Regions from separate parts of the Thalassobacillus hwangdonensis genome, predicted to be linked through region 2. Evidence: riboswitches for the same ligand, from Rfam matches in the RefSeq annotation. Region 2 holds a riboswitch; the other holds the start of a gene.

The links. A riboswitch is a leader RNA that binds a small molecule or an ion and turns the genes downstream of it on or off. The one in region 2 is predicted to bind thiamine pyrophosphate.
Positions count from the first base shown of each region.
Region 1: another riboswitch for thiamine pyrophosphate. It lies ahead of thiT (energy-coupled thiamine transporter ThiT); the one in region 2 lies ahead of thiW (energy coupling factor transporter S component ThiW).

Region 1 covers NZ_JBHTKL010000001.1:327,096-336,749, reverse strand. The annotation lists gene fdhD (formate dehydrogenase accessory sulfurtransferase FdhD) at 1-542, opposite strand, end outside; gene ACFQ2J_RS01805 (MFS transporter) at 657-1,838, opposite strand; gene ACFQ2J_RS01800 (DUF2087 domain-containing protein) at 1,945-2,529, opposite strand; gene ACFQ2J_RS01795 (sporulation protein) at 2,651-3,409, opposite strand; gene ACFQ2J_RS01790 (general stress protein) at 3,576-3,923, shown strand; gene ACFQ2J_RS01785 (phospholipase D family protein) at 4,139-5,587, opposite strand; gene thiT (energy-coupled thiamine transporter ThiT) at 5,872-6,474, opposite strand; TPP riboswitch at 6,564-6,665, opposite strand; gene ACFQ2J_RS01775 (penicillin-binding transpeptidase domain-containing protein) at 6,728-8,770, opposite strand; gene ACFQ2J_RS01770 (Na+/H+ antiporter NhaC family protein) at 8,904-9,654, shown strand, end outside.
Region 2 covers NZ_JBHTKL010000006.1:103,290-112,943, forward strand. The annotation lists gene thiM (hydroxyethylthiazole kinase) at 1-314, opposite strand, end outside; gene thiD (bifunctional hydroxymethylpyrimidine kinase/phosphomethylpyrimidine kinase) at 307-1,119, opposite strand; gene tenA (thiaminase II) at 1,116-1,802, opposite strand; TPP riboswitch at 1,872-1,976, opposite strand; gene thiW (energy coupling factor transporter S component ThiW) at 1,981-2,469, opposite strand; TPP riboswitch at 2,576-2,685, opposite strand; gene ACFQ2J_RS16000 (hotdog fold thioesterase) at 2,775-3,176, opposite strand; gene ACFQ2J_RS16005 (ABC transporter substrate-binding protein) at 3,248-4,408, opposite strand; gene ACFQ2J_RS16010 (ABC transporter ATP-binding protein) at 4,437-5,174, opposite strand; gene ACFQ2J_RS16015 (ABC transporter ATP-binding protein) at 5,171-5,956, opposite strand; gene ACFQ2J_RS16020 (branched-chain amino acid ABC transporter permease) at 5,949-6,980, opposite strand; gene ACFQ2J_RS16025 (branched-chain amino acid ABC transporter permease) at 6,981-7,859, opposite strand; gene ACFQ2J_RS16030 (phenylacetate--CoA ligase family protein) at 7,896-9,221, opposite strand; gene ACFQ2J_RS16035 (YjcZ family sporulation protein) at 9,456-9,650, opposite strand.

The sequences.
Region 1 (9,654 bases), on a different contig from region 2:
AATTTATCCAGTGCATTATGTCTGCCAATATCTTCATATCCATATTCCAATCCATCTACAGATGCAATGGATGCCTGATGGACCCCACCTGTTTCATGAAATAGACCGGAAGATTGTTGAAACGCTTTCATAAGAGATTCGCATTGTTCTGGTGTTATCGTTACATGTGAAATGACCGTCTTCGCTGTCTTCGCATCATTCTGAAAGTAAAACGACCTGCTCTTCCCACAACAGGAGCTGATCCAGCGCTTATCCGATTTCACTTCCGCGGTGGGCATCCGATCCATTTCCACATAAGCAAAGCCTCGGTCCTGATCGATACTAAGCGAATTTATATCCTCAACGCGTCGAATCACACCTTCGGAAGCAAGGAAACCAATAACCAGCTCTTCCAGATTCAAAGGTGTGCAGACCAAGGTAGCAAATTCCTCGCCATTGATCATCAATGTCAAAGGATATTCATCGGCAACCACATCACTATCCGGCTCTCCTCTTCCACCTTCGAATCGCCACATTTCTCTCTCTTTAAATGCTTTCTCCATTGTTCCCCCCCTGTTGCATAAAAATAGTTCAATACCAACCTTTTACCTAAATTGTACAAACTGAAACTTATTCAGACCTATTAAACAGTTTTAGAGTCGAATATCTTACACAATTCAACATAAGTCCCTGTATTTCCTTGTTTTGATGAAAAAGTATGCCACGCAAACGATTAAGGTTATAAAGCCCAATGCGACATTCCCTATCCCCCCATACCATCCAATTACGGTTGGGTAATAGCTTTCAGATAATAAACCTGCGTGTAGCATCGTCATTCCCATCATGCCATTCTCCACCATACTGAATCGACCGAATACTTTACCTAGTTGGGCGGTCGGTGTTTGAATCATTATTGCTGAGTCCATTGCAGCATTTCCAATTCCGCCAGCTAACGCTACAAAGACAAACATCAGACATGCCATAATAAAATTGTCTGTCAGGCCGAGAAGAGCTTGAAAGACTCCTTCCACAATAAGAAAGAGAGCTACCACAAACAGGAAGTTTCCACGGAACCATTTTGAGAAAATCGCACTTGATGCAAGTCCAGCTCCCAGCAGACCATAGAATATACCAATCCCTAAATCCGCTAACCGGAACACATCAAATGCATATAAACTGATCAACACATTGAAGATACCGTCGAGAGCACTGGCTACTGCAGCGATGGCAAGGAATGACCAAACTATATTTCCAGCTTCTCTGTGCGCTTTAGAAACATGTGGAGTTTCTTTTTCTGATCGCGTTGGAAAAGTAATACCTTTGATCATCGTACCTGCAAGTAGAAAGGAACATCCGTTGATCATGAACGAAACATCCCTGCCTAAGTAATAAGCTACACCTCCACCTGTAATTGATCCTAAAACAAGAACAACCCCGCTCATAACTTGCTCTAGTCCGTTCACTTTTGTTACATATTTAGTAGGAACAAGTTCTCCTATTCCACTTTTTCTTACCGGTTCATAAATCGCTTGACCGCAAGCTAACAAAAAAAGAGCTGTATAGATGATCCATAATTCTTCTTTACCGTTCACGAACAGGAAGCTAAGCGCAAGTGGGACCCTCGCAACGTCTGTTACAACCATTAGCTTGCCTTTATGAAAGTGATCTGCCAAATATCCTCCTACTGGTGCGAGAATCAGAAATGGAATGATCCTGATCGCCAACGCAGCACCTACTGCAAGTCCAGAACCAGTCAACGACAAAAGCAATGAAAGCGTAGCTACTTGGCTGAAACGGTCACCGATTCCATTGACTACACCTGAAAAGAATAATCGTTTATATGCGTCGGTTGAAAACATATACTCAAACACCTTATTTCATGATTATCTAATTAAATATTTATCTAATTAGTAGGCAAAATTAAAAGGTAACGTATGATTCTGTTACCTTTTTTTATTCGGATGATTAAAATACCACCGGCCACATTTCTTTCGGATTCAATTCATATTGATTGTTCTTCCTGTACATGAATTGCTGCATGATCCATTCCCGTCTTATCGTCGCATAATCCGGGTGGAACTTTTTGATATACTCATTCACTTCTTTCTCCTCATATACCTTCCCATGCTCGAATCCCCGAACGAAATATGCGAGTACAACCAACTTCTTCTTCAGTTGACTTGGAATCTGTTTCAGCTCCCCTTGAGCAGATACAAAATTCTTTACGATCGTAAGCTTTTCTTTTTCTGTTACTGCAAGTTCTTCTTTTTTCACTGGATCTTCCCCTCCCAATCTCAAAATTGCTTGTGCGTGAAACTCTAATTTTTTCTGATCCAAATGGAAATAGATGGTGTTCTTCTCTCTCCGTGCATAGATGATTCCCGTATCCTTCAATTTAGCTATATGATGGGTGATCGTAGGCGGACGCAATCCAAGTTTATTAGCAATCGCCTGCCCGTGCAGAGGACCACTTTTCAGTAAAATGATGATTCTTATCCTTGTCGGGTCGCCTAAGGCTTTGTGGAATGCTACTACTTTTTCAAGTTGCATGTTGTTCCCCCTTTTTTATTAGATATTAATCTAATTAGATATTATTCAAATTAGATGGTCTTGTCAACCTTATCCATAAAAAAAGCACCTGATTGTCAGTCAGGTACTTTACAAAAACCGCTTAAATATGCTGTCGGATCAACTCTCCAAGTCTTCTTGCCAATGCTTTCGGTCCTTCTTTCAGGTCCGCTTCTGTCAGATGCAGTCTTACATTGCTCTCATCCATTTCCAGCGCTTCAGCAAATAAACTCCCCAGGCCACGTACTTTACGATCGACCTGCATAAACAGATCCAGCCCGTCGCCAGTGAAGTTGAAAATCAACTCCAGCTCATCTAAATGACCACGGAATTCTCCACCAGGGTAAAATTCAAATTCCTGCACGTATCCTAAACGCTTGGAATATTCCATTTCCACTTTACGCATCTGGAATCCGAGCTCTTTCTCTACTGCGTCCAACACATTCAAAACATAAGGATGCGCAGATACCGAGATGGGATCTCGATCATTCGGATCAAGGCCTCTCGGGATATCCAGTCCTGTTTCGAACCAGACAGGAATCCGATTCATCGTAACAGGGGTTTGGTATGGGAGAATGACGGAAAAAGGTACTACCTTCTCTTCCTGCTCACCGATAGTAATGTTCTGAGCAACATGGTACCTCTTCAGTTCCACTCGTTCTTTCACTTTCCGGTCGTTTACCTCACGTACAGCCTCCGTCATCAAAAATACACGGATGCCGTCAATCTGCTGCTCGACGTTCCCTCCAGTGATTACGATGCGTCCGCTCACTTCTTCTCCAGGAAGGAATTGATCTTTCTCCAGCTGTAGGTCCACCTTTGCTGCGCCTACCCCCATACTTGCCATCATTTTCTTAAACATATACTCACCTCATTTATTTTTTGTTGAGACTTTTGAATGACTCCTTTTTAAATCTATTCTGCAAGTCCGTGGAATTTCCCTTTTTACTGTCACCACTTCAAATGTTTTATTTTTTCCATTATGGGAATCTTGTCTATGAAAACAAACCTAGAAAGGATGTTAGGAAATGAAGCCTTTTTTAAGAGAATACACAAATGATGAAAAATTGATGGAAGACGTAAAGAAAATTAAAGAGGAAGGCATAGATAAAAACCATGTCTATGTGCTGTCCCATGATGATGATCGTACAGAAAGGATAGCTAAAAACGCGGGCGCAAATACAATCGGTTTTTCCGAGCAGGACTTCAAGAGCGCAGTCGGAAACCTGTTCAGTAAAAAAGGTGATGAATTGAGGACGAAACTTCAGGAAATCGGATTCTCCGAGCATGAAGCAGAAACATACGAAGAAGATATGGACGAAGGAAAAGTACTATTGATCGTAACAGATGATAAAGCTAGCCGTTTATTTGCATAAGTGAAAGACCCGATCAGATTCTGATCGGGTCTCTTTATTTAGACTAGGTTCCAGGGCGGGAAATTGAGGTTCGCCCGTAAATCTAGATTTTCGCTCATAAATCAGAAATTCCGCTCACAAATTCGAAATATCGCTCATAAACACCTCAAAACCGCTCACAAACCTGAGATTTCGCCCATAAACACCAGAGCCCAGATCAAGCACCAGCATTAAAATCAATAAGTGGTGAACCAGAACAGCTTCTGAATTCGATATGTCGCATTTCTAAGGAACGTAAGGTTATCCTGATATTCATGATAGTCGGCAGTGTAGTGACCGTCTTCATTCGACCAGATCCTGTTGAAATAAGCGTTGACCTCCTGGAATACTTCTTCTTCAGATGGTCCGGTTATTTTCACATCCGCTTCCAAATTCAGATCGTCCAGATTCCGGTTCGTATAGTTGGCGGATCCGCCAATAATCACATCTTCTTCCGGCTTATCAACATATAACAATTTGGTGTGGAATTGTTCGATATTGACATCGTACCACCTGAGATTCATATTCTCACTGTCCAGGTCATTCAGTTCACTTGCAACAGGCAAGTTCGGCAGCCCTGTCTTCTCATGGCCAAAGGCTGTTTTATTCGGGTCCATCACGATATTGACTGTAGCTCCCCGTTTAGCTGCATCCTTCAATAATTCAATCACTGTCCGATCGGCAAGGTAATACATTCCAAGCCAGACGGTGTCCTCTTCTTTTACATTCTCAAGGGTTTCAATCACCCCATCATAGATTTTACCTTCTGTAAGGAATTGTGCCTTTAAAGGTCCGGAAGTCTCTTCGAACTCGAGTTCATCAATATCAGGAAAGTCCGCTTCGCCTGAGTAATCAACAACCGCTTTTTCTGCTTCCAGAATGTCCTTGATGATCGGTCCTGTCACTTTGAACGAAACGTTTTCATGGAAACCACTCGCATTGTGCGGGTTAGCCGTCTGAACGATCGCAGCGTCTTCCGTTACCAATACTTTACGGTGATTCGCTTTGATATTCATCAATTTCATATAAGACCGCAATGTGACATCGGGGGCATTTTTAGCGAAAGGATTGGCAATCCATCCGTCACCCTCCTGACCGAACCATTGGATGAATGTACGCCACAGTGATGAATATAGAGGATTCGAGTCGCGCAGCTCATTCAGATCCGTAATGACAACATCGACCCCATTATCACGCAGTCGATCGATCGCTTTCGATTCATAAGAGTGATACACCGTATTTACCGGGTCCGTGATGAACACGGCCTTCAAATCCGGATGCTTCTCTTTCTGTGCTATGATAGCATTTGTAAGATTTTCAGATATTTCGGGGAAATTATATTTCCCATCGGTATATCCATTGAACAAAAACATATCTGCTACGATGAATTCCTCCGCTTCCCCGATCGTCCTGTACAATTCCTGGAACACCTGTCGCTCCTGGACATGCTCACCAGCCGCATTTTCGTATGTCAGATCATAAAAGAACTCGATATCATTCAGCTCATGAACTTCGCCTTCATAGGAAATCCCATCCGGTAACGGTTTGAATGCTGTATGATATGCAATGACAACTCCTAAGTAAATCATGAATGCGATAAGTACCCATACTTTCTTCTTCTTAAAAAACCTGCGTATCCGCCCCAAACATTCCGCCCCCATTTTCGTATTATATCTACCTTCTATTTACACCAATAAATGGAGATTCAAACATGGGTAATTATTCCTCAGACGAAGCACATGAATTGCATAAGAGTTTCCCATCAACATGTTCTCCATCCAAGAAGCCATCCCGGCAATATACATTGTTCCCACATCGCTCACATTCACCGACAAGTTCGATCATCGACAGGCTCCTTCCTTTCGACTTCTTTTTATCTACACTAACACAAAAGCCTCCTCACCAAGGGTGAGAAGGCTTGATCGTAAGCTTATGCCTGATTTCTTACTTCATTCGTATTCGTATAGGTTGAAACGTTATCGTTATTCAATAAGATCCTTGGCTGCTTGGCAAACAGGAAGCCAAGTCCGATCGCACAGATGATGGCAGATGGAAGCATGTAGGATCCATTGTAGACAAGAGAATAGATCCAGACAGGTCCTTCTGCATACTCTGCAAAAAATACGATTCCTGCAATATAGTGAGCAAGAAACCGGAACGTACTGCCTACAAAAATCCCCAATGAAACATATGTCCAGAACTTTTTCATTTTCTTCTCGCGCAATGCATTACGCACACCTGCTGCAAATAGACCAGCCAAGCCTAGTACCGTAAAGGCAAAACCATAATCGATGAGCCCTTGAAGCGGCGTATAGATCTGTCCTCCGGTCAATACTTGGAACAAGCCGTATAAGAAACCGGAAAGCAATCCACCTTTAATTCCCCATCGGAACGCGACGAGGAAAATCGGGATCATCGCAAAGGAGATCGATCCTCCTTGAGGCAGTTTCACCGCTGGAATCAAGTCCAGCATCGTCGCCATCGCTGCAAAGATGGCAACCTCCACCATGAATAGTACTCGCTTATTTCTCATTTGTTCCCACTCCCCTTAATTTTTGGCAACAAAAAAAGCAATGCCAAGGGGAAGCTTCCTGATGGACGGGTCCCGTAAATGCATTGCACCATCAAAAAAGCCACCATTCCTACGCTAGAATTAACTAACAGGTTCGAAGGGTCTGAACGGATGTCCACTCTCAGCCATTAAAGGCTCCCCTTGAGGGCTTTGAAACCTATGCTTTTTTTGCTTATATCTATTATAACAAATCACAGAACCTAATCAACGTTGATTAATAAAGCTGATTGAATACTTCGGCAACCTTCTCTACTACAAAGCTGCTCTGGCCTCTGTCTTTCACATCTTCCACCATCATGGCAATGAGCAGCTCAGGTGATTCAGTTGGATACCCTACGAACCAGCCATTCTCTTTTCCATCTTCATCATCTTTTGAAGTTTTCAATTCGGCTGTACCTGTTTTGCCTGACAATCGAATATCGGCTTCTGCTGCGTCTCCTGCTGTGCCTGCAGAATCATTGACCACTCCATCTAAAGCTTGGCGGATTAAGTCCGAATACTCTGTATTCATTGCATTCTCTTTCCATATTGCAGGAGTGCTTTCACCGGATAACAGGACAGGCTCCAGTATATTACCTTCATTGAATAATGGTGTATAGCTCGCAGCCAGATGAAGTGACGACATTTCCAGTTCACCTTGACCATAGGATGTATCCGCCTGAAGCACTTCACTTGTCAATTCATTGTTGCTGGACACCTGGGAAGCTTCTACCGGATAACCTTTTGAAGGAGTTTCTGTGAAACCGAACCTTTTATACGCATTTACAAGCTCTGAACCTTCCATCCTTAGTGCTGCCCGTGCGAAAAAGATGTTATCCGAGCGGATTAAAGCCGTTTTCACGTCCACTTCACCATCTAAGCCGTGGACACGTGTAACCGAATTACCGCCCCATGACTCATCTTTTTTCCAAGTTGAGCCTTCAATCGTCATCGTCTCCTCAGGTTTGATTGCTCCATTTGAGAGCAGAATCGCTGCACTGATCGGCTTTAAAGTCGATCCAGGTGCGTAGGTAGCAGCAAACCGATTCAAATTGTTTTCATTTGTAGGCATTTCGACGTTCTGTGCCGCTTTATTCGGATCGAAAGCAGGCGTACTTACGAGCGCCTTCGTTTCACCGGTCTGAGGATTAATGGCAGCTGCATGTCCGGTATCTCCTTTCAACGATGCATACAGCTCATTTTGAATAGTCGTATCAATGGTAAGGGTGACATCTTCTCCATTGGTGACTGGTTTTTCAGCTATAGTCACTTTACTGGTCTTTTCCTCTTCACTTTCCGTCTCACGTTCTGCATAGATCGTGTATCCAGGTGCACCATGGAGCTTTTCTTCATAAAGTTGTTCCACGCCTCTTGCACCGATCTTACTGTTCGCGTGATAATTCACCGCCGTTTCTTCATCCATATTATCAAGATCTTCAGCCGTAATCGGTGCAACATAACCGATCAGGTGTGCCGCTGCTTTTCCTAAGGGATAATAGCGAATATTCGGCTCTTTTTTCCAATCAATTGGTGCGATTTCTTTAGCATCATTCAGCAACTCTTCCTCTGAAGGGTGGACATTCCTTAATGGTACCAACAGGTGAGGCTGCACCCAGCCCGCATTCAATGCCTTGTCAATCTGTTCCACACTCAGTCCCAGGACAGATGCGATTTCTTCTTTTTCCTTCTCCTCATCAGTGAACCTTTCAGGTACGACACCGACACTATAAAAGTCTTCATTGATGGCAAGTCCATTTCCATTCTTATCGAAAATTTCTCCCCTGACTGGGTCCACCTTATTCAAACCAAGCTTTTCTCCATTAGCGATCTGCGGGAAGATATATCCCCGATCCCATGTTACATTCCAAGTCATTTCTTCACTTTCTTCATCAATTGGCTGCTTGACCATTGCAGCTTCATAATCAAATGTTATCTTACCAGCCATCGAATTCATTTCCACCTGGAAAGGAATACGAACTTCCTTTACATCTTCTTCCCTTTCTTCTTCGGGTGGTGTGTCATCAAAGGACACCTTTACATCGGTGATCTTAAAATCATCATAGACTTTTTGAAAATATGTAACAGCTTCTTCTTTACCATATGTTTCTCTGGCATTGTTGCTGATCATTTCATACATGTCTTCGAACTTCTGCTCTTCCCAGAGAGAAGTATATTCGGAAAACCTTTCCTCAGGAGTCACTTCTTTTTCTTCCTCCTGACATGCAACTAATAAGAAAAACGATAGAATCAGTACCATCATACTAAGAATACGTCTCATGATATCCTCCTTCTGGAAACTTGATGATTCTATTATCTTATCATATTTCATTGGAGGGTTGTGATTTGACACTAGTACGTTGCATCGCTAAAGTATATGGAGGACTTATACTCATCATGAATGGAGGTTTACGATGCAATCGAACAACAGGAATAAGCGTGCATTTTTGCCATTTATTTTGTTCTTAGCATTATTCTTAGGCTCTGGTATTCTTACTGGAGATTTTTATAAAATGCCGATACTTGTAGCAGCTCTGTTAGCTGCCGGTTTTTCATTAGCCCAAAATAGAAAGAAACCGTTGATGGAAAAGGTAGAGGAATTCGCTAAAGGCGCTGGCCACCCGGATATCATGATCATGGTGTTCATCTTTATTCTTGCAGGTGCATTCTCGGAAGTGGCCACCCAAATGGGAGCAGTCGAATCAACAGTCAATTTGGCGTTGAGTGTGCTGCCACAAGGTCTTATCATTGCCGGGTTGTTCATCATCGGAGGGTTTGTGTCGATTTCGATGGGTACTTCCACCGGTACGATTGCTGCACTGGCTCCAATCGGAGTAGGAATCAGTGGTGAAACAGAAATTTCACTAGCCCTTTCCATGGCAGCTGTCGTCGGAGGTGCAATGTTCGGGGACAACCTTTCGATCATATCGGATACAACGATTGCAGCTGTCCGGACACAGAAAACGGAAATGAAGGACAAGTTCAAAGTCAACTTCTTCATCGTCCTTCCAGCAGCTATCGTGACAGCCGTCCTGCTTGTAGTATTCACTTTTGGAAGTACTGGTTCAGTAGAAGCAGAATCCTTTGTATGGTACAAGATCCTCCCTTACCTCGGAGTGCTGGGATTTGCCATTGCAGGTCTGAATGTGATGCTGGTGCTTGCTG
Region 2 (9,654 bases):
TCTATCACATTTTTTCGAAAAGAAGTAGCAGCCACTCCTACAGGATCAAGCACTACCGGGATTCCCTTTTCATTCGCTGCCTTACCAGCCTTTATCATGGCATCAACTTCATTTGAAGTGACCGTTCCGATGTTGATCAGCACGCCATCAGCAAGGAAAGCCATGTCCCCAGCCTCTTCCACCTCTTTTGCCATGATCGGTGTGCCTCCGAAAGAGAGCAATCCGTTTGCCGTAAAGTTCATGACTACTTGATTTGTCAGGTGATGAATCAACGGCTGCTTTTCCCGGACCTCCTGTAGTATTTGTTCATTCATAATGAAAAACCTCCTCGCGTGTTGCCCAATGATTTGTTGGTCCGCTACCCTTACCTAGCGAAAAGGAGTGACGGATCGCTGCTGTTACATAATTTTTCGCTTTCTCGACGGCATCCACCAACGGAACGCCTTGGCTTAAATATGCCGTAATCGCTGCTGAGTACGTACATCCCGTTCCATGGGTGTTTTTCGTTTCAACCCGATCAGATGAGAACACATGCATCGTTGTACCATCGAATAAATAATCGATGGCTTCACCTTCCATATGGCCACCTTTTATAAGGGCAGCTCCTGCTCCGAAACTTTTCACGATGCTTTCTGCAGCAAGCTTCATATCTTCAAGTGTCGTAATCTTTTCACCGATGATGTCTTCCGCTTCAGGAATATTAGGAGTGACGATAGCAGTCAATGGCAGCAGATTTTCCCGTAAAAATTGGCGCGCTTCCGGTTGGATGAGCGGGTCTCCGCTTTGGGCTACCATGACCGGGTCCATCACATATGGTGAAGACTCATCTTTGAGCCATTCACCGATTCGCTTCATCATCTCTCGATTGGCGATCATCCCTGTTTTCACTGCATGAACAGGCATGTCAGAACGAATCGAATCCAACTGTGCCTCCAGCATTCCAATCGGAAGGTGGTGAATATCCTGGACACCTGTTGTGTTTTGCGCAACGACGGACGTGATCACGGACATTCCGTAGCTTTTCAATTCCTGAAAGGTTTTAAGGTCTGCCTGGATTCCAGCACCACCACTCGGGTCGGTCCCGGCAATCGTCAGCGAACAGGGGATGCGTCTACTCATTTGATCACCGCCTCATGTGCCGGCCACTGTTCACACGTATAGGCCATTTCCCAAAAAGCCAATTCCAGCTGACAGCTCTTACGGAAAGCATCTTTCATTCGAGTCCGCTCTTTATCAGAAGCTTCAGCTGCCACTTCGTCCAATCGTGCACGAAGCTTGTCTGTCACCTGTTCGACTTCCTGATCCGCATAAAATTGAATCCACTCGTTGAACGGGTGGGCCGTATCCGGGCGATATTTCTCCACCAATTCTTTTCCAATTTCCAAGTACGTCCAGGGACATGGCAACAGTGCACCCAGAATTTCCCCGAGATTGCCGGTATGCGCATGATAAAGCATGTGCTTGACGTAATGGTCTGCTGTCGGTGGTAAGGGATACCCTTGGAGCTCCTCATAGCTCACACCGATCTGTTCGCAGAAATTGTTGTGCGGATGGATTTCACTGTTCAGTACAAACCCGATCTGGTCATTGAAATATGCTATGTCTTCACGCGCTGATGATTTTGCGATTGCCAGTCCATACACATGCATGAAGGCATTCAAATATTCGTAATCCGCTTTGATATAGTGGGTTAATGCTTCTTTCGGTACATCGCCCTTTCCGATTCCATCGACAAATGGGTGATTGAAAATCAGTTGGAAAAGGTCATCATTTTCTTTACGAAGAATTTCAGTGAAACGCATCGTTTTTGCCTCCTCATGTTTTTCAGGAAGCTGCGTTGAGGAAAAGTAAAATGTAGAGAAATAAAGAAGAGTATCTCCCGACTACTTCCCTTACGCAGGCATTATCCTGATCAGGTTCCAAGGGATCAAGGAATCTCCTTATCTCAGCTTCGAAAAGCACCCCTAGTAGTTTCGATGTTTAATAGTTATGAAGTAAGTGTTCCTGTTTTACTCTGGATAGGACCAGCCATCCAAGCATTGCCCCTGTCACACTGCTCACAAGGAATGATGGCATAAAGAAAAACGCTCCGAATGTGGTCCCCATCAGAATTTTTGCATATGGCACGGCGAATAGTGCACCAACTACACCAGTACCAAAGACTTCACCAGCTGCAGCCCATCCCTTTTTACCGAGCTTCTGATACAGGAATCCTGCCAGAAACGCACCAATCATCCCGCCTGGAAACGCAAGCAGCGAGCCAAGTCCGAGCAGATTACGAATGAGCCCGATCATGAACGCAATGATGACGGCAGGCAACGGTCCTAAGGTAATGGCTGCTATTACGTTGACCGCATGCTGGACTGGGTAAGCTTTCGCAATTCCTGCTGGAAACCAAAGGAACTGCGCCCCCAATGTACCGAGGGCTACAAGCACCGCCATCGTCGTCAATAAACGTGTCCGATTTATTTTAAACACCCCCTTTTCAGGAGCCTGCATGGCATCTGGACCGTCGACCAAACAATAAAAAGCCAGGTTCTGTATTAGAACCTGGCTAAATAGGAAAAGTGAATAGACTTTCGTCCAACTACTTCCCTACGCTGGTATTAACCAGATCAGGTCCATAAGAGTCGGAAGCTCATTCGCTTCCTCTCAGCCCATGCATGGGCACCCCTAGTAGTAAATCATTAAGTATTGAATTTTATTTGGTCGTCTTCATCTTAACAAATGAAACAGAGGTTGTCATAGTCATTTAGAAACATTCTGTAAAATCCTTATGCAAACTGTTCTTTCTTACGGTAGACCATCCCATCGGCTGTCGCCAACAGTTCTCCATGCTGATTTTTGACAATCATCCTGTACAGTCCGAGCTTTGGATTCTTCGATTCCTCAGTAGCGGTCGCTGTAACTGTGTCCCCCAGCATCCCAGCACGCATGTAATTCATATTGACGTTGATTCCGACGGCAGTCTGTCCGTACGAATTACTTGCAATCGCAAATACTACATCAGCCAACGAAAAAATGGCCCCTCCATTCGCAGCTCCGTGAAAATTCATATGGTTTTCAGTAATCGTCATCGACGCCTTCGCTTCTCCTTCACCTACATGATCAACGGAAATCCCAAGAAACTTTGCATATGGATCTGCATTCACACGATCGAGTACTGCTTCCTTCATTCCTCATTCCTCCTGTTTTTTCTTAAAGTGTATAGTTAAGGGACATCACGATGATGTCCCTTAAATGGCTTTTATTCTTTCAACATCCATTTACCATCTTTCACTTCAGCAAGTACCATACTGTCTGCTTCCAGCCCATTATGATCTTTGTCACTGAAGGAGAAGATTCCAGTAGCACCTACGTAACCATCTACATCATTTTCCAAGTAGTCTCGAATAGCTTCGCGGTCTGTGGCACCTGATTTAAGCGCTTCTACAACCAACATCAAATTATCGTAACCATAAGAACCGAAGTTGGTTGGTTCACTATCATATTCTGCAGTGTACTCATCGTAGAAACTGGAAATGACATCATACTGCTCGTCATCCTCTGGAATTTGTGTCGGGAAGAGCAGTTTTCCTGTAGGTATCGTCACACCTTCCGCTGCATCTCCAGCCAGGTCGATAAACGACTGTTTTGCAATACCATGGCTTCCAATGTACGGAATGTCCATGCCAAGCTCCTTACTGTTCTTTGCAATAATTGCAGGACCTGGGTTCGTTCCCCAGACAACCATCGCCTGTGCGTCTGAACTATCAATCTTCGTCAGCTGCGTTTTCATATCCGGATCGTCCGTATTATAGCTTTCTTTGATGACGATCTCCATGCCATAGTCGCCAGCAAGTGCTTCCAGCTGTTCGACACCACTTGCTCCGAAAGCATTGGAATCTGCCAGAACAGCAATCTTGTTCATGCCTTCATTCTGCAGGTGCATATAGATTCGCTCGACAGCGTGTGCATCGGAGTGAGGTGTTTTGAATACCCATTTCGATTCTTCGACAGGGGACACGATACTTACCGCAGCTCCTGCAGAGATCAGTGGTACTTCATTGTCCATTGCAATCCCTTTCATTGCCAGGCTTGCTCCAGTAGTCGTCGATCCTACGACAGCCAGGACATCTTCATCATGGATCATACTGTTCATTTCTTCCATTGCTTTTTCCGGCGTCGATTCATCATCTGCCAGAATGATTTCTACCTTCTTCCCATCGATTCCGCCTTCATCATTGATCTTCTTCTCAAGCAGCTTTGTAGCATTCCACTCCGGTTCCCCAAGCGGACTTCCTGGTCCAGTCTTTGAGTAGATTGCCCCGATCTTATACACATCGGAATCCCCTTGAGCTTCTTCATTACAAGCAGTCATTACTGCAGCTACCATGACCATCAACAACAGACTAAGCCATTTTTTCATCCTTACTCCCCCATTCAATTATTTTCAATCAACTCACAGTGTGACCTAGGAAAATCTCTTTCACTTCTGGATTATGTAGTAAATCCTTTGCTCGACCTTCCTGGACAATCGTGCCGTGAGACATGACATAACCACGATCAGCTATTTTCAATGAAGCGCTTACATTTTGTTCAATCAACAGAATGGTCACTCCGAATGCATCTCTCAGTTGCTGGACATAATCCAACACTTCCTTGACGATGAGTGGCGCAAGTCCAAGAGACGGCTCATCCAGTAATAACAGGTCCGGTTTTGCCATGATTGCTCTTGCGATTGCTAGCATTTGCTGTTGTCCTCCTGAAAGTGTACCTGCCAATTGTTCCTTACGCTCCTCTAAAATCGGAAAAAGGTTGAATACCTTATCAATCTCTTTGTTGACCTCTTTCTTGCCTGTCTTTTTGTAATGATGGTAAGAACCAAGCAGTAGATTATCCAACACAGACATCGTACTGAAAACCTGTCGATGCTCAGGTACGAGGATTAAGCGATCATGAACGATTTTTTCCGCTTCCCAACTCGTAATATCCTTATCCCGGTAGGATATCTTCCCGCTTGACGGTTGCAAGAGACCGGCGATATTGTTGAGCATCGTAGTCTTTCCTGCTCCATTCGCTCCTAACAAGGCGACAATTTCGCCTTGATCCACATGCAGGTTCACATCATCAAGGGCCTGAATTGGACCATAACTGAAGGATACGCCTTCTACCTGCAGGATTTTCCCACTCATAAGCTCACCTCCTCCTCTTCTTCCTCGGTTCCGAGATAAGCCTCGATCACACGACGATCATTCTGAACTTCCTTCGGTGTCCCCTGGGCTATTTTTTCCCCTTGGTCCAACACGACAATCTGATCACTGACACGCATCACAAGATCCATGTCATGCTCGACAACAAAGATGGAAACCCCGCGTTTCCTCACCTGGAGGATCAGATCACTCATCGCAGCTGTTTCGTTATGGTTCAATCCTGCTGCAATTTCATCCAGCAGCAGTAGCTTCGGGCGTGTTGCAAGCGCTCTCGCCAGCTCCAACAGCCGTAGCTTTCCTAAAGGCAGATTGCCAGCTTCCACGTCTGCTACATCTTCCAAACCGACGAATTTGAGCTCTTCCCACGCCTGCTCATACATCTTCTGTTCTTCCTTTTTGGCACCAGGAAGCTTGAAAGCAGCGGATAAGATCCCCGATTTCGAGTTCGTATGTAACCCGACCATCACGTTTTCCAAAACCGTCATCCGTTTGAATACTTGCAGGTTTTGAAACGTTCGAGCAATTCCCAACGGAGCAATTTTGTAGGACGGGAGGCGATCAATCCGTTTTCCATCAAACCAGATTTCCCCTTCTGTAGGTGGGAAAATGGAAGATACCATGTTAAACAACGTACTCTTCCCAGCACCGTTCGGTCCGATCAGACCGACAACGTTCCCTTCTTCAAAGGAAAAAGTGATATCCTTGTTGGCTACCACGCCACCAAACTTCTTTGTTACCTGTTTCACTTCCAGTAGATTAGGCACTCTGATCCCCCTTTACAGTACTGACATTCGATTTTTTCTTCGCCGAGGAATGAAACACCTGTTTCAGTTTGCCTGAAATAGCTGGAATAAGGCCCTGCGGAAGAAAGATTACGACCAGCATAAGAATCAACCCATACAGGACATGTTCAAAATCGCTCGTAATAAAGGAGATTTGTGAACCTAACGTCTGGACGAACGAGCTGATTGCAGTAATCAGCAATGCTCCGAAAACCGCTCCCCAGACTGTAGTAGCACCACCAAGTACAACCATCGTCAAAAACAATATCGAACCATCAAGTCCGAATGAGCCAGGTGAAATGCTGTAGGACATGTGTGCAAACAACCATCCCGCTACTCCAGCGAACATCGCACTGATGATGAATACCTGCATTTTATATCGCCCTGTATCCACTCCCATCGAGCTTGAAGCGACTTCACTATCGTGAATCGAACGCAATGCGCGTCCCACTCTCGAATGAATGATGTTCAGGGAAAGGATGATAATGACTAAAGCAATTGCCCAAACAAGGTAGTAGTACCCGATTCCCTGTCTGAAGGTAAATCCGAACAACTCAATTTTTGGAATGCCGTAAAACCCGGACGCTCCATTCGTCAAGCCCTTCCATTCCACCAGCAATACATGGATGACGATTCCGAATGCCAATGTTGCCATCGCCAGGTAATACCCATGAAGTCTTGCCATTGTATGTCCCAGAACATATGCAATGAGGCCAGGTACGACAATAGCTATGATCAGTGACACCCATGGACTCAATCCGTATGTAGCAGTCAAAATAGCTGTTGCATATGCGCCTACCCCATAAAATGCTGCCTGCCCCAATGAAATTTGTCCTGCAAATCCCATCAATAAACCAAGACCTACGGCAACGATCGTATAGATACCGGCGAATGTCGCTTTTGTGATCATCAAGGAAGTGGAGAGCAGAAAGGGTAGAATGATGATCAATACAGTGAATGCTGCTACCCCTTTCCAGCTCATCTGTTGCATACCAATCCGTTTCACTTACAGCCCTCCTTTTCCAACATTCTTTTCGCCTAGTAATCCATACGGACGAATCAAAAGAATCATCAATACGAAACCGAATGCGATTGCATCTTTCATCCCTGAACTTATGAATCCGGCACCAAGTGATTCGATCACTCCTAGAAGCAATCCACCAAGTACAGCACCAGGGGCACTTCCAAGTCCACCAAGAATCGTTGCGGAAAAGCCTTTGATTCCGAGCATGACACCCATGTCATAGGCAGGGAAGATAATCGGAGCAATGACCAGACCGGCCAATGCGCCAAGACCTGCACTTAAGGCAAACGAGAATGAAGACATTTTCTTCGGGCTGATCGCCATCAGCTTTGCTGCCATCGGGTTTACCGAACATGCACGGAAAGCTTTACCAAGCATCGTCTTCTCAATCATCAGGAATAATCCCGCAACGATGATCAGCATGAACACCATTACCCAGATGCTCTGAGGGGTGATCGAAGCTCCCATTACTGAAACAGGTTCATCGCTCGCAAAGGAAGCAACTTTCACAGAATCCTTGCCCCATACCATGCTGGCAATCCCGCGAATGAAGATTGCAGCACCGATGGTAAGGATGATCAAACTAAGTGCATCTGCACCTTTCGCTTTTCTGACAATCGTCAGTTCCAATAACCACCCGATCACCACCACGATGGCTATCGTCGATAAAAACGCGAACAAATATGGCAGCCCAAGGTTCAATAAGGAATACATCGTCATCCCGCCAAGCATGACGAACTCACCCTGAGCCAGATTAATAACTTTGGTTACGCTGTAGATGGTGACAAAACCGAGCGCAACTATTGCGTATATACTTCCGATTGTTAATCCGGAAATCAAAAATTGCATCGAATCTCCCATCAACATCCCCCTTTCATATAAACCGAGCCTGTCAAGTTAAACTTGGAGCGCTTCATTTGTGCGGTCCACTATCCGGACTGCCTTACCTTGTGATCGCGGAACCGATTTTGGTCCAAGCACTTTAACATCCACAGACACTAAACAATTATTTTTCATTACCTTTTGAATATGTTTCGCCAGCTCTTTCACATCCGGGTGGTTAAGGTCTTCTTGAATCGTTGCATAGAATCCGTCATCCACTTCCACCTGCAGTTCCACATGCTGCATGCTGCCTTTCTTCAATAGATGCAGCTGATAATGTGGGACAATTCCTTTTACAGTAAGCAGATAGTGCTCGATTTCAGATGGGAAGACGTTGACACCGCGAATGATCAGCATATCGTCAATTCGTCCTTTTACGCGTGACATTTTAATGGTCGTACGTCCACATTTACACGTTCCGCGCGTTAGGGAAGCGATGTCACCAGTCCGATAGCGGATGACAGGAAATGCTTCCTTCGTCAAACTGGTAAACACAAGCTCACCATCCTGCCCCTCTGGAACAGGTTCCATCGTTTCCGGATCAATGACCTCAGCCAGGAAATGGTCCTCTGCAATATGTAAACCATCCTGCGCTTCATGACATTCCATGGCGACTCCAGGTCCTAATACTTCACTCAAGCCATATATGTCACATGCTTTTATGTCGAATTTTTCTTCAAGGGTACGACGCATTTCTTCCGACCACGGTTCAGCACCGAAAACCCCATACTTTAATGAAGTTTTACGTGGGTCCTTGCCCGCATTTTCCATATGTTCAGCGATATTCAACAAGTAGGATGGCGTGCCACATATGACGGTCGGCTCGAAATCTTCGATCAATGTGATCTGCCTGTCCGTATTTCCACCTGAAACAGGGACCGTTGCCATTCCAAGTTCTTCACTTCCACAGTGAAGACCGAGTCCGCCAGTAAACAACCCATACCCATATGCATTGTGAAGGACTTCGCCTTTCTTACCACCTGCAATTGAAATCGCCCTTGCAACGAGCTCTGACCACATGCAAATATCATTCTTCGTATAGCCAACAACCGTCGGCTTCCCACTCGTGCCTGAAGATGCATGAATCCGCACCAGTTCGCTACGGTCGACGGCAAACAAACCGAATGGATAATGATTCCTCAGGTCCTGCTTGACCAGAAACGGCAGCTTCCTCAAGTCATCCAATGACTTTATATCCTCAGGTTTTATCCCTGATTCATCAAATTTCTCCTTAAAAAAAGGCACATGCTCATACACACGCCGGACTGTTTCCTGTAATCTGTTCAACTGTAAGTCCTTCATCTTTTCCGGTGAAGCGCTTTCAATTTCGTGTAAAATCATTTTGAAAAAATCCCCCTATCCTTTGCTATTAAGATATAACGTTTATAGAACGACATATTAAATTGTTGTAATTATCTCTAAATTTAACGTTTAAACTTGCTAAAGTCAACATCATTTTAGGAATTTTCTGAAAATACACAACCTTTTCTAAGTCCCTTGAACAAAACAAAAAGAACCCCGGCTAACCGAGGTTCCCCTTCCTACTATTCCTTTTTATCTCTCTGTCTGATTCGTTTAGTAGCAGTAGCAGGCACCTATGATGATCAACAAGATAAACAGCACTACGACTAATACGAACGTTTCATTTCCTCGTCTACGGCAGCCATACATTGGTGCAGTGTACATAGGCCTTGGTGGCATATTCGCACCCATTACTGGCGATGCATTGACGTTGGCACCCATTACAGGCGCAGCATTATTTGCATACATGGTC